DNA from 3 places in the Hydrogenovibrio sp. genome. Region 2 is predicted to be linked to each of the others. Evidence: predicted binding sites of a transcription regulator. Region 2 holds the regulator's gene; each other region holds the start of a gene.
What was found. Region 2 encodes PhoB, which activates phosphate uptake and scavenging genes when phosphate is short. Its sites were predicted from a motif close to GNNTGTCATAAAACTGTCANAT; they were not measured.

Region 1 (3,280 bases), 1.4 Mb from region 2:
AATTGACACCGCAATCCGGCCACATCAAACTCGGCACCAATCTCAAGATTGCTTACTTTGACCAGCACCGCGACCAGCTCGATGAAAATAAAGCCGTTGTGGACAGTGTATTAGAGGAATCGGATTACATTGAAATCAACGGTCAGCGTAAACACATCATGGGCTACCTAGGCGACTTCCTGTTCAGCCCGGAACGCGCCCGTCAACCGGTCAAGGCCTTATCCGGCGGGGAACGCAACCGCCTGCTTTTAGCACGCGTATTCGCCAAACCGTCCAACCTGCTGGTATTGGACGAACCCACCAACGACCTGGACATTGAAACCCTGGAACTCCTGGAAGAATTGCTGCTGGACTACCCCGGCACCGTGCTCATTGTCAGCCACGACCGGGCGTTTTTAAACAGCGTGGTCACCAGTTCCATCGTGTTCGACGCACCGGGCGAGGTGAATGAATACGTTGGCGGTTACGACGACTGGTTGCGCCAGCGACCGGCGCACTACGACGTCCCCGCTCAAAAAACGGACACTCAAACAAAAACCAAAGAATCCACCAGGCCTGGTGAAAACAGCACCAATACCCCCACCAAGAAACCGAAAAAGTTGAGTTATAAAGATCAACGGGAATACGATGCCTTGCCGGAAACCATCGAAACGCTGGAAAGAGAATTAGAAGCATTACAAATGCAAATCAGCGAACCCGAGTTTTATCAAGAAGCCGGGCATGAGGCGGTATTGGAACGTTTGAATGCCTGCGAAGCGGAGTTGGAAAGCGCGTTTGAACGCTGGGAAAGACTGGAAGCCCAGCTGGAAAGTTAAACTCGGCCGATTAAAAAGTCAGTCAGTGGCTCAACACCGCACTGGGGCGTGGCGGCACGGCTAACTCTTCCCGCCACTTTTTCCAACGATTCAAGCGATTCAACAATCGCAGCATGGCTTTTGGCTGCACCGGTTGTGCCAATTGAAAACGGAAATAACCTTTGCCAATGAGCGGCAGCGCTTGAGAAAGTTCATCATCGCGCCGCATCAATACCACCGGGGTTTTCAGAATCGTGGGATTATCGTGCGTTGTTTCCTGCCAGGCTGCCTCCACCTGAGCGGCCAACTGAAAATCAATCAGTATCGCCAAGTACACACGATGAGTGGAATAGCGACGCTTTTCAATTTCCGCGACCACGGCATCCACGTCATTGAAGGCCGCGACACTGATGCCATAGCGCTTCAAAAAATTTTCAATATCGGCAAAGCGCTGCGCATCCGGTTCGCACACAGCAATGCGTCGCCCCCTCAACCACTTCAATTCTTTTTTAAATCCCATTTATCTCAGTCCACACAGTCAAAACAGACCCCAATCCAACTCAAAAGAGTCCGTTAAAATTTTGTTTTATTTTTTATATTACCAAAAAAAACGGCCAACCGGTGCGGCTTTCAAATGACAAATAAATGACCGCTCAATTCTTTCTTACCCGCTTTAACGATCATTTTATTGGAATGGCTTGGGCCCTTTAAGACTGATTAAATAATAATAATTCTTAATTGCAATAATAATTTTTTCGCGTACAATGCTCACACTCGATGTTGCAAAAACTTGATGTCACCATCGCAAAAAATACGCTACAATTTCATTCTATTGCGTAATCAAAATTCCACGCTGGAAAACCCTTTTATTTTTGCTTATTTTTGGCAGGAAAACTTCTTTATGAGCTGTAACGATAAACATACTTATTCTACCTTTTGCCGTTCTTCCAACAATGCGTTGAAAGAACCGATGTTCTTTGGCCAAAACGTCAATGTGGCGCGTTACGACCAGCAAAAGCACCCGATTTTTGAAAAACTGATCGAAAAACAATTGAGCTTTTTCTGGCGACCGGAAGAAATCGACCTATCGAGTGATCGAGGAGAATACGCTGACCTGCCAGAACACGAAAAACATGTTTTCATCAGCAACCTGAAATACCAAACCCTGCTGGATTCGGTACAAGGTCGTTCGCCGAACGTCGCACTGCTGCCATTGGTCTCCATTCCGGAACTGGAAACCTGGATTGAAACCTGGTCTTTCTCGGAAACCATTCACAGCCGCTCTTACACACACATTATCCGTAACATCGTATCCGACCCGGCTTTGGTGTTCGACGACATTGTGACCAATGACGAAATCGTCAAGCGTGCTATCAGCGTCACCGAACATTACGACCACCTGATTTATCTGACCAACCGCATGTATGCCGAAGAAATCGATTTGGAGAAAGACGACGCCTTCCGTAAAGAAGTGAAAACCGCCTTATTCCTGACCATCGTATCGGTCAACGTACTGGAAGCCATTCGCTTCTATGTTTCCTTCGCCTGCAGCTTCTCCTTCGCCGAGCGCTCCTTGATGGAAGGCAACGCCAAGGTCATTAAGCTGATTGCCCGTGACGAAGCCCTGCATTTGTCTGGCACCCAACACATCATTAATTTGATGCGCGAAGGTAAAGACGACCCGGAAATGATGCAAATCGCCAAGGAAAATGAAGACAAGGTGTATCAAATTTTCCGCGAAGCCGCTGAACAGGAAAAAGAATGGGCCGAGTATCTGTTCAAAGACGGCTCCATGATCGGTTTGAATGCCGGCATTTTGAAAGACTACGTCGAGTACATCACCAATACCCGTATCCGCGCCGTGAAATTGGATCCGATTTTCGAACAGAAGAGCAACCCTTTACCGTGGATGAACAACTGGCTGGTGTCCGACAACGTTCAGGTCGCCCCGCAGGAGTCGGAAATCAGCTCCTACCTGGTCGGCCAGGTGGACTCCACCGTCGGCAAAGACGATTTCAACGACTTCTCCTTGTAATCCAAGCCGTTCAACGCCACCTATAAAGCCCGCCTAAGCGGGCTTTATTATTTCCTCTCTTTAAGCGACCTTGCCTCAATTGTTATAAAACTGTCATCCGCTTATCACCTGGTTTTCAAATAACGGCTCTAAACTGGCCGGAATGAACCAATCGACGCACATTTTGGCGTTCCTCAGACACGGGGAATACCATCAAAAACCCAATACGCCCAGCGCGTTACAACACGGTGCCCTGACGACTTTAGGCCAACAACAGGCCGCTCGCGCCGCCGAAGACGTACATCGTTACGCCCAGGACCACAACCTCAACATTCATCCGGCAATCGATTCATCGCATTCTTTACGCGCCTGGCAAACCGCTGACATTTTACAGCGCGAGCTCAAAAGCCAAACCGGCTTCCAGGGTCATGTCGTTGAACATGAAACATTGCACGAACGCTCTGTCGGCGCT
Region 2 (3,280 bases):
AAATCCATTTACGAGAACGTCTGTTACGGTTTGCGCTTGCAAGGCATTAGTGATAAGAATGTTTTGGATGAAACGGTGGAATGGGCTCTGAAAGGGGCGGGACTTTGGGAAGAAGTCAAAGACCGTTTGGAAGAGAATGCTTTGGGCATGTCCGGTGGTCAGCAGCAGCGTCTGTGTATTGCGCGTGCCATTGCCATCAAGCCGGAAGTTTTGTTGTTGGACGAGCCGACATCGGCTTTGGACCCGATTTCCACCTTGGCGATTGAAGAGTTGATTTTCGAGCTGAAAAAGGACTTCACCATTTTGATCGTCACGCACAACATGCAGCAGGCGGCACGTGTGTCGGACTATACCGCATTCATGTACATGGGAGATTTGATCGAATATACCGATACCGACTCTCTGTTCACGAATCCGCAAGTAAAACGCACCGAAGATTACATTTCCGGTCGTTATGGTTAAGTGAAATTGCATTAGGTTGAGTATCGTTATAAGAACAATCAGGAGAATCATCACATGGAAAAACAAGAATTCAGCTCACACATTTCGGAAATGCTGAACCGTAATCTGGAAGATTTGTTCAACCACATTCTGGAAATGGGAGGGATGGTTGAGCGTCAGTTCGAAACGGCGTTGGTCGCTTTAGGCAGCGGCGATACCGAAAAAGCGGTGGAAATCATCGCGTTTGACAAAGCGATTAACAAAGCGGAAATGGAAATCGACCGTTTGTGTGCGAAAGTATTGGCGCGCCAGCAACCGACGGCTTCCGATTTGCGTTTGATTATTGCCGCCATTCGCATCGCCATCGACCTGGAACGTATGGGCGACGAGATTGTTAAAATCGCGAAAATGGTCATCGTGTTCGGAAAAGAGCATGAAGTGAAGTGCGCCGAATTGCCGGGCTATGTTGAGTTGATGGATATTTCGACTCGCTCCAACGCCATGTTGAAAACCGCTTTGGATTCGTTTGCTCGTGTTTCCACTGAAGGGTCTGGTAAAATCATTCAGGAAGAAGAATTGATCGATGACATTTTTGCCAAAGCCATGGTGGATTTGAAAACCTCTCTGAAAGAAATGCCGGATCAAGTAGAATGTTTGATGGAAATGATCATTGCGTTGCGCGCATCCGAGCGTGTATCGGATCATGCCCGAAACATTGTGGAAAGTATCATCTACCTGGTTCAGGGGATGGATATGCGTAACCTAGACAGTGATCGTTTGGATGAATTTCTAAACACGCTGGAATCTTAGTGAGAAAGACTTATGACAGAGCAATGCATTTTAGTGGTTGAAGATGAAGCCGCGATTCGAGACATGTTGAATTTCACCTTAACAGCAGCGAATTACAAAGTCATCGAAGCCCCGAATGCAGAGCAAGGCTGGAAAATGTTGTTGGAGCACCAGCCGGATTGCGTATTGTTGGACTGGATGCTGCCGGGGGTTTCCGGTGTTTCGCTGGCTCAGCGTATCCGTCAAAACGACCAGATCGCCAGTACGCCCATTCTTATGCTGACGGCGCGTGGGGAAGAAAACGATCAGGTGCAAGGCTTTGAAGCCGGAGCCGACGATTACGTGGTCAAACCTTTTTCGCCGCGTGCGTTGGTGGCGCGCGTCAAAGCGCTTTTGCGCCGTCAATCGCCTGAAAAGAATGCCTTGGATGTGGTTCGAACCGGCGATTTGAAACTGGATTTGTCCAGTTACCGTTTTACAGTCAATGACCAAGAAGTTAAACTTGGGCCAACAGAGTTCAAGTTAATGCACTTTTTTATGACGCACTCCAACCGGGTTTATACACGGGTCCAACTATTGGATCAGGTCTGGGGGGAGAATGTTGTGGTCGAGGAAAGAACGGTCGATGTTCACATTCGACGTCTCAGAAAACTATTGGAGCCCGTCGGGGCCTCTGATACGATTCAAACCGTGAGAGGTGCTGGCTATCGTTTCTCTGTTGATTAAGAGGAAAACGATTCAGTGTCAAAAGGAATTACGCGGGAACTCACCTGGATCATCACCAGTGTTTGGTTGGCACTGTTCATCGCATGGGTGACCGATTGGTGGATGGCCACGTTTGTCGGTTATGTGCTGTTCTACATGGCTCGTCAGCTTTACAGTATCTATCGTTTCGAACTTTGGATGAAAGGCACGCCCAATGTGTCTTATCCGCCTGGCTCCGGATTATGGGGTGAACTGGGGTACCTAGTCTCACGTAAACAGCGCTCGCTGGAAAAACACGCCGACCTGCAATTTTATAAATCCGAACAATTTCTCGCCGCCTCCATGACGGTGCCGGACGCCATTATTTCGCTCAACGAAGCCAATCAAATTGAATGGTTCAATAATTCCGCCAAAAAACTGTTTAAGCTGAAACACAGCGATACGCACCGCAAAATCGAAAACCTATTACGGCACCCGGACTTCATTCGATACCTCAAAGCGGGTGTCTATGACAAATCGGTGATTTTGTCGTCGTTGAACGGCATTCAGCGGGTGTTCAGTTTAAAGTTGTTTCCGTATTTTCAGGCGCATAAGCTGCTGATTGTTAAAGACATTCACGAACTCTACAATTTGGCGCAAATTCGCCGTGATTTCATTGCCAATGCCTCGCACGAATTGCGCACGCCCTTAACCGTTTTAAACGGTTATATCGAAGTGATGATGGACGGTCAGGAGCCGGATTCGATTTGGGAAAAGCCGCTGGAACAGATGCATAATCAATCGGAGCGCATGCAGTCCATTATCAACGACCTTTTGACGTTATCGGCGATGGAATCGGAGACACTGGTGGATAAAGAGAAAACCGTCCCCATTGCACAAATTCTCAAAAAGATGGAGCAAGATGCCACCCAGATGAGTCAGGGGAAACACACCTTTACGTTCGAGTTGGACGAAAGCTTGGCCTTGAAAGGCTATGAGGAACCGTTGAAAAGTGTGTTGATGAATCTGATTTCCAATGCCATTCGTTATACGCCGGACGGAGGGGAAATCACCGTGCGCTGGTATGAAGATGAAAAAGGGCCGCATTTTCAGGTGGAAGATACCGGCATCGGAATTTCTCAGGAACACATCAGTCGTTTGACGGAGCGTTTTTACCGAGTGGATACGGCGCGTTCACGCGACACAGGTGGAACCGGTTTGGGGTTGGCTATTGTCAAACATATCTTGGAGCGCCATGAGGCCAAGCTGGTGATTAAAAGCCAATATGGCAAAGGCTCAACTTTCCGTTGTGATTTTCCGCGTAAGAAAGCGGTGCATTAACATAAGTAGCGGTGTTGGTTGGAAG
Region 3 (3,280 bases), 1.2 Mb from region 2:
TTGCGGTGCCATTTCGAGGGGCTGAGATCGGGAATGTCGTCTTCCGCATCGATTTGGTCCAAGCGACCGTAAAGGGTGCGCAACTCCACCTGAAGCAGGCTGAATTCGCTCATCACGGAAAACAGCACCACCAAGCTGCCGAAGCGAGCAAACCATAAAGGGTCAAATACCAGCCCCATCACAAGACCGATCAAGCCCATCAACCAGGCGATGATCAACAATAATAAAGCTTTATTTTTAGGCACGGTATTTTCCTCGATAAACGGTTTTGTGGAACAGCTTATCGGTATTTTAAGAGATTTTGACCGTCTTGTCTGCCGGTTGCCGGGAATCGACCTGCTCAATGAACGCCAGGTGGTCGACGAATTGCTGCGCCGCACCTTGCCAAGTGTACTGTGGAATGGACTGCGCAATCTTGCTTGGGTGTTGTTTCAGTTGCGCGGCCTGTTCGATGGCCGCTTTCAAATCCCAACTCAGTACACCGTTGACGCCGTCGGTAATAATGTCTTTGGGGCCGGTGACCGGAAAGGCGGCCACCGGCGTGCCGCAAGCGATGGCTTCCAGATTGACCACGCCGAAGGTGTCGGTCAAGGATGGAAATACGAAGACGGTGGCCGAGGCATAGTATTGCGCCAGTTCCGCGCCGTATTTAGGGCCGGTGAATTCCACATCAGGGTAAACCTGTTTCAATTTTTCCAAATCCGGTCCTTTGCCGACCACAACCTTGTGACCGGGCAATTCTAAATCCAAAAAAGCGGCGAGGTTTTTTTCCGGCGCGATACGTCCGACGTAGAGGTACATCGGCGTGTCTTTTTCGGAAGGCCGGGCGCGGGTCGGGTTGAAAATGTCGGTATCCACGCCGCGCGTCATCAGCACCACGTGTTGGAAATGCCGGTTTTGCAGTTCCGTCAAAATGGACTCGCCCGGAACGAAGGTGTTTTGCGCCGGGCTGTGAAAACGGTGCATGATTTTATAGACCCAGTCCGTCGGCACCGGAAAGCGTTCGTGAATGTATTCCGGATACTTGGTGTGATAAGCGGTGGTGAAAGGTAAACCATGTTTGCGGGCAATACGGCGTGCCTTCCAGCCCAAAGCGCCTTCGGTAGCGATGTGGATGGCATTGGGTTGGAATTCCAGCAGGCGTTGTTCCAATCCGCGCGCGCGCCAGACCAGCGGAATTTCCGGGTAGGTCGGTAAGGGCACGCAATCGTAATCGTTGGGATGGATGACATCGACTTCAATGCCTTGCTGGCGAAGGTGAGCGATCAATTGCGACAGGGTGGTGACCACGCCGTTCACTTGTGGTTGCCAGGCATCGGTAACCAGCGAAAGACGCTGAATGCCGCGCGTGTTGAAGGGCGCTTGCGCGTAAGGTTTGGCGGTGTTCGCGGCGGAATCGGGTGTGTTCATATCATCGGACGCTGCTGTTTTATGTTATATGTATGTTGTATGTGAGTCTTACGATTACCTTAGAGTGCCTTGTTGACGCCTGTGTGAACTTAATATGAAAAAGGCTGTTTTTTCAGTCATTTAATTGTCACTAAAGCGTCATGTATCCATCAAGTGCCCCCTTTAAACTTGCCCGAAACAAGGTTAACGATGGGATGGAAAATGAAAGACACGCCTTTAGCGATTATGCCGGATTGGATGGAATCCATAGAAGCGGACGATTTGATTGTTGCGGAAAACAATCATCAGATGTCGAACTACCGAAGCATATTCATTTCCGACGTACATCTGGGCTCTAAAGGTGCGAAAGCCGAGTTTCTTTCCGAATTCCTGAAATACAACCAATGTGACAAACTGTATCTAGTGGGCGATATTATTGATGGCTGGCGTTTGAAAAAACGTATTTTTTGGCCGCAGGAACACACCAATGTGATTCGCCGTATTCTCACCAAAGCCAAACGCGGCACCGAAGTGGTGTTTGTGACCGGTAATCACGATGATTTTCTGCGCCGTTACTCCGGTGTCGATTTCGGTAATATCCGCCTGACGGATGAGGCGGTGCATGTGACCACCAGCGGGGAAAAGTTGTTGGTGGTACACGGCGATAAATACGACAGCGTCATCCAAACCCAGAAATGGTTGGCGGTCATCGGCGATTGGGGTTACGAAAGCCTGGTGGTCGTCAACCGTTATTTCAATCGCATTCGTCATAAGTTCGGCATGGGGTACTGGTCCTTGTCGGCGTTTATCAAACAAAAGGTCAAATCGGCGGTGTCGTTCATTTCGGCCTATGAAGACGCGGTGGTGGAGGACTGTAAAAAACAGGGCTATAAAGGGGTGATCTGCGGTCATATCCACCACCCCGAAATCCGTGAAATCAACGGGGTGGAATACCTCAATTGCGGTGACTGGGTGGAATCCTGCACCGCGATAGTCGAAACCCGAGACGGCGAGATGAAGCTGTTGCAATGGGTGGAAATCAGTCACCAGACCAACGCCGCTTAACGGCTGAGCTTTCAAGGAGCATTGCATGAAGCCCGGGCACAGAGGTTTGGTTCGCATTGTCAAAGCGGCCGGTTATTCCTGGCAAGGCATTAAGGCCTGTTATCAAAACGAAGCGGCATTCCGGCAGGAATTGGTATTGTTGGCGGTGTTGACGCCGATTGCCATGTGGCTGTCGAACGATGCGGTGGAGTTTATTCTGTTAATCGGTTCGGTGATTCTATTGCTGGTGGTGGAGTTATTGAACACCGCGGTGGAAATGGTGGTGGATCGCCACGGTCAGGAGTGGCACGAGCTATCCGGTTTGGCGAAAGACATGGGCTCGGCGGCGGTGTTTGTGATGATGGGGTTGTGTCTGCTGGTTTGGTCGACGCTGATTATCTCGCGCCTGAACTGGAGTCTGTTTTAGCCGAATCCGAGTTTTTGCCAGGCCTGGTTAAAATTCGGATTCGTGTTTGAGGGGCGACCGAATTATTCGTTTTTATCGGATTGGCGGAATTCACTGAGACGTTTCAGTAAGAATTCCAGCTCCGCGCGTTTCTCTTCCTTTTCATTGACTTTTTCTTCGATGAAATCGACCACATTTTTGTGCAGCTTGAGCTTGTTCAGGGCATTGATATTGGTGATGCCGCCCGGGTTCAACACATTCACTTCCAGAATTTTGTCGCCAATCATGTCGACGCCGACGAAATACAGGCCGTCTGCCGCCAGTTTCGGGCCGATTTTGCGGCAAATCGCCATTTGCGAGTCGGTCATTTTGTATTTGTGCGCCGTACCGCCGACTTGAATGTTGGCGCGCACATCGCCTTCCGGGGGTTTGCGGTTGTAT

Region 1: a site for PhoB is predicted at 1,427-1,448, ahead of nrdB (class Ia ribonucleoside-diphosphate reductase subunit beta). Genes of this name have one in related genera too.
Region 3: a site for PhoB is predicted at 1,522-1,543, ahead of AC0KH7_RS08300 (UDP-2,3-diacylglucosamine diphosphatase). Genes of this name have one in related genera too.

The regions. Positions count from the first base shown of each region.
Region 1 is NZ_OZ223196.1:1,936,661-1,939,940, forward strand. Features, by position in the region: gene AC0KH7_RS09240 (ATP-binding cassette domain-containing protein) at 1-815, shown strand, start outside; gene AC0KH7_RS09245 (hypothetical protein) at 838-1,314, opposite strand; gene nrdB (class Ia ribonucleoside-diphosphate reductase subunit beta) at 1,696-2,829, shown strand; gene AC0KH7_RS09255 (histidine phosphatase family protein) at 2,972-3,280, shown strand, end outside.
Region 2 is NZ_OZ223196.1:566,926-570,205, forward strand. Features, by position in the region: gene pstB (phosphate ABC transporter ATP-binding protein PstB) at 1-462, shown strand, start outside; gene phoU (phosphate signaling complex protein PhoU) at 517-1,251, shown strand; gene phoB (phosphate regulon transcriptional regulator PhoB) at 1,264-1,956, shown strand; gene phoR (phosphate regulon sensor histidine kinase PhoR) at 1,972-3,255, shown strand.
Region 3 is NZ_OZ223196.1:1,731,620-1,734,899, reverse strand. Features, by position in the region: gene AC0KH7_RS08310 (hypothetical protein) at 1-245, opposite strand, end outside; gene AC0KH7_RS08305 (glycosyltransferase family 4 protein) at 292-1,410, opposite strand; gene AC0KH7_RS08300 (UDP-2,3-diacylglucosamine diphosphatase) at 1,612-2,454, shown strand; gene AC0KH7_RS08295 (diacylglycerol kinase) at 2,480-2,860, shown strand; gene gshB (glutathione synthase) at 2,923-3,280, opposite strand, start outside.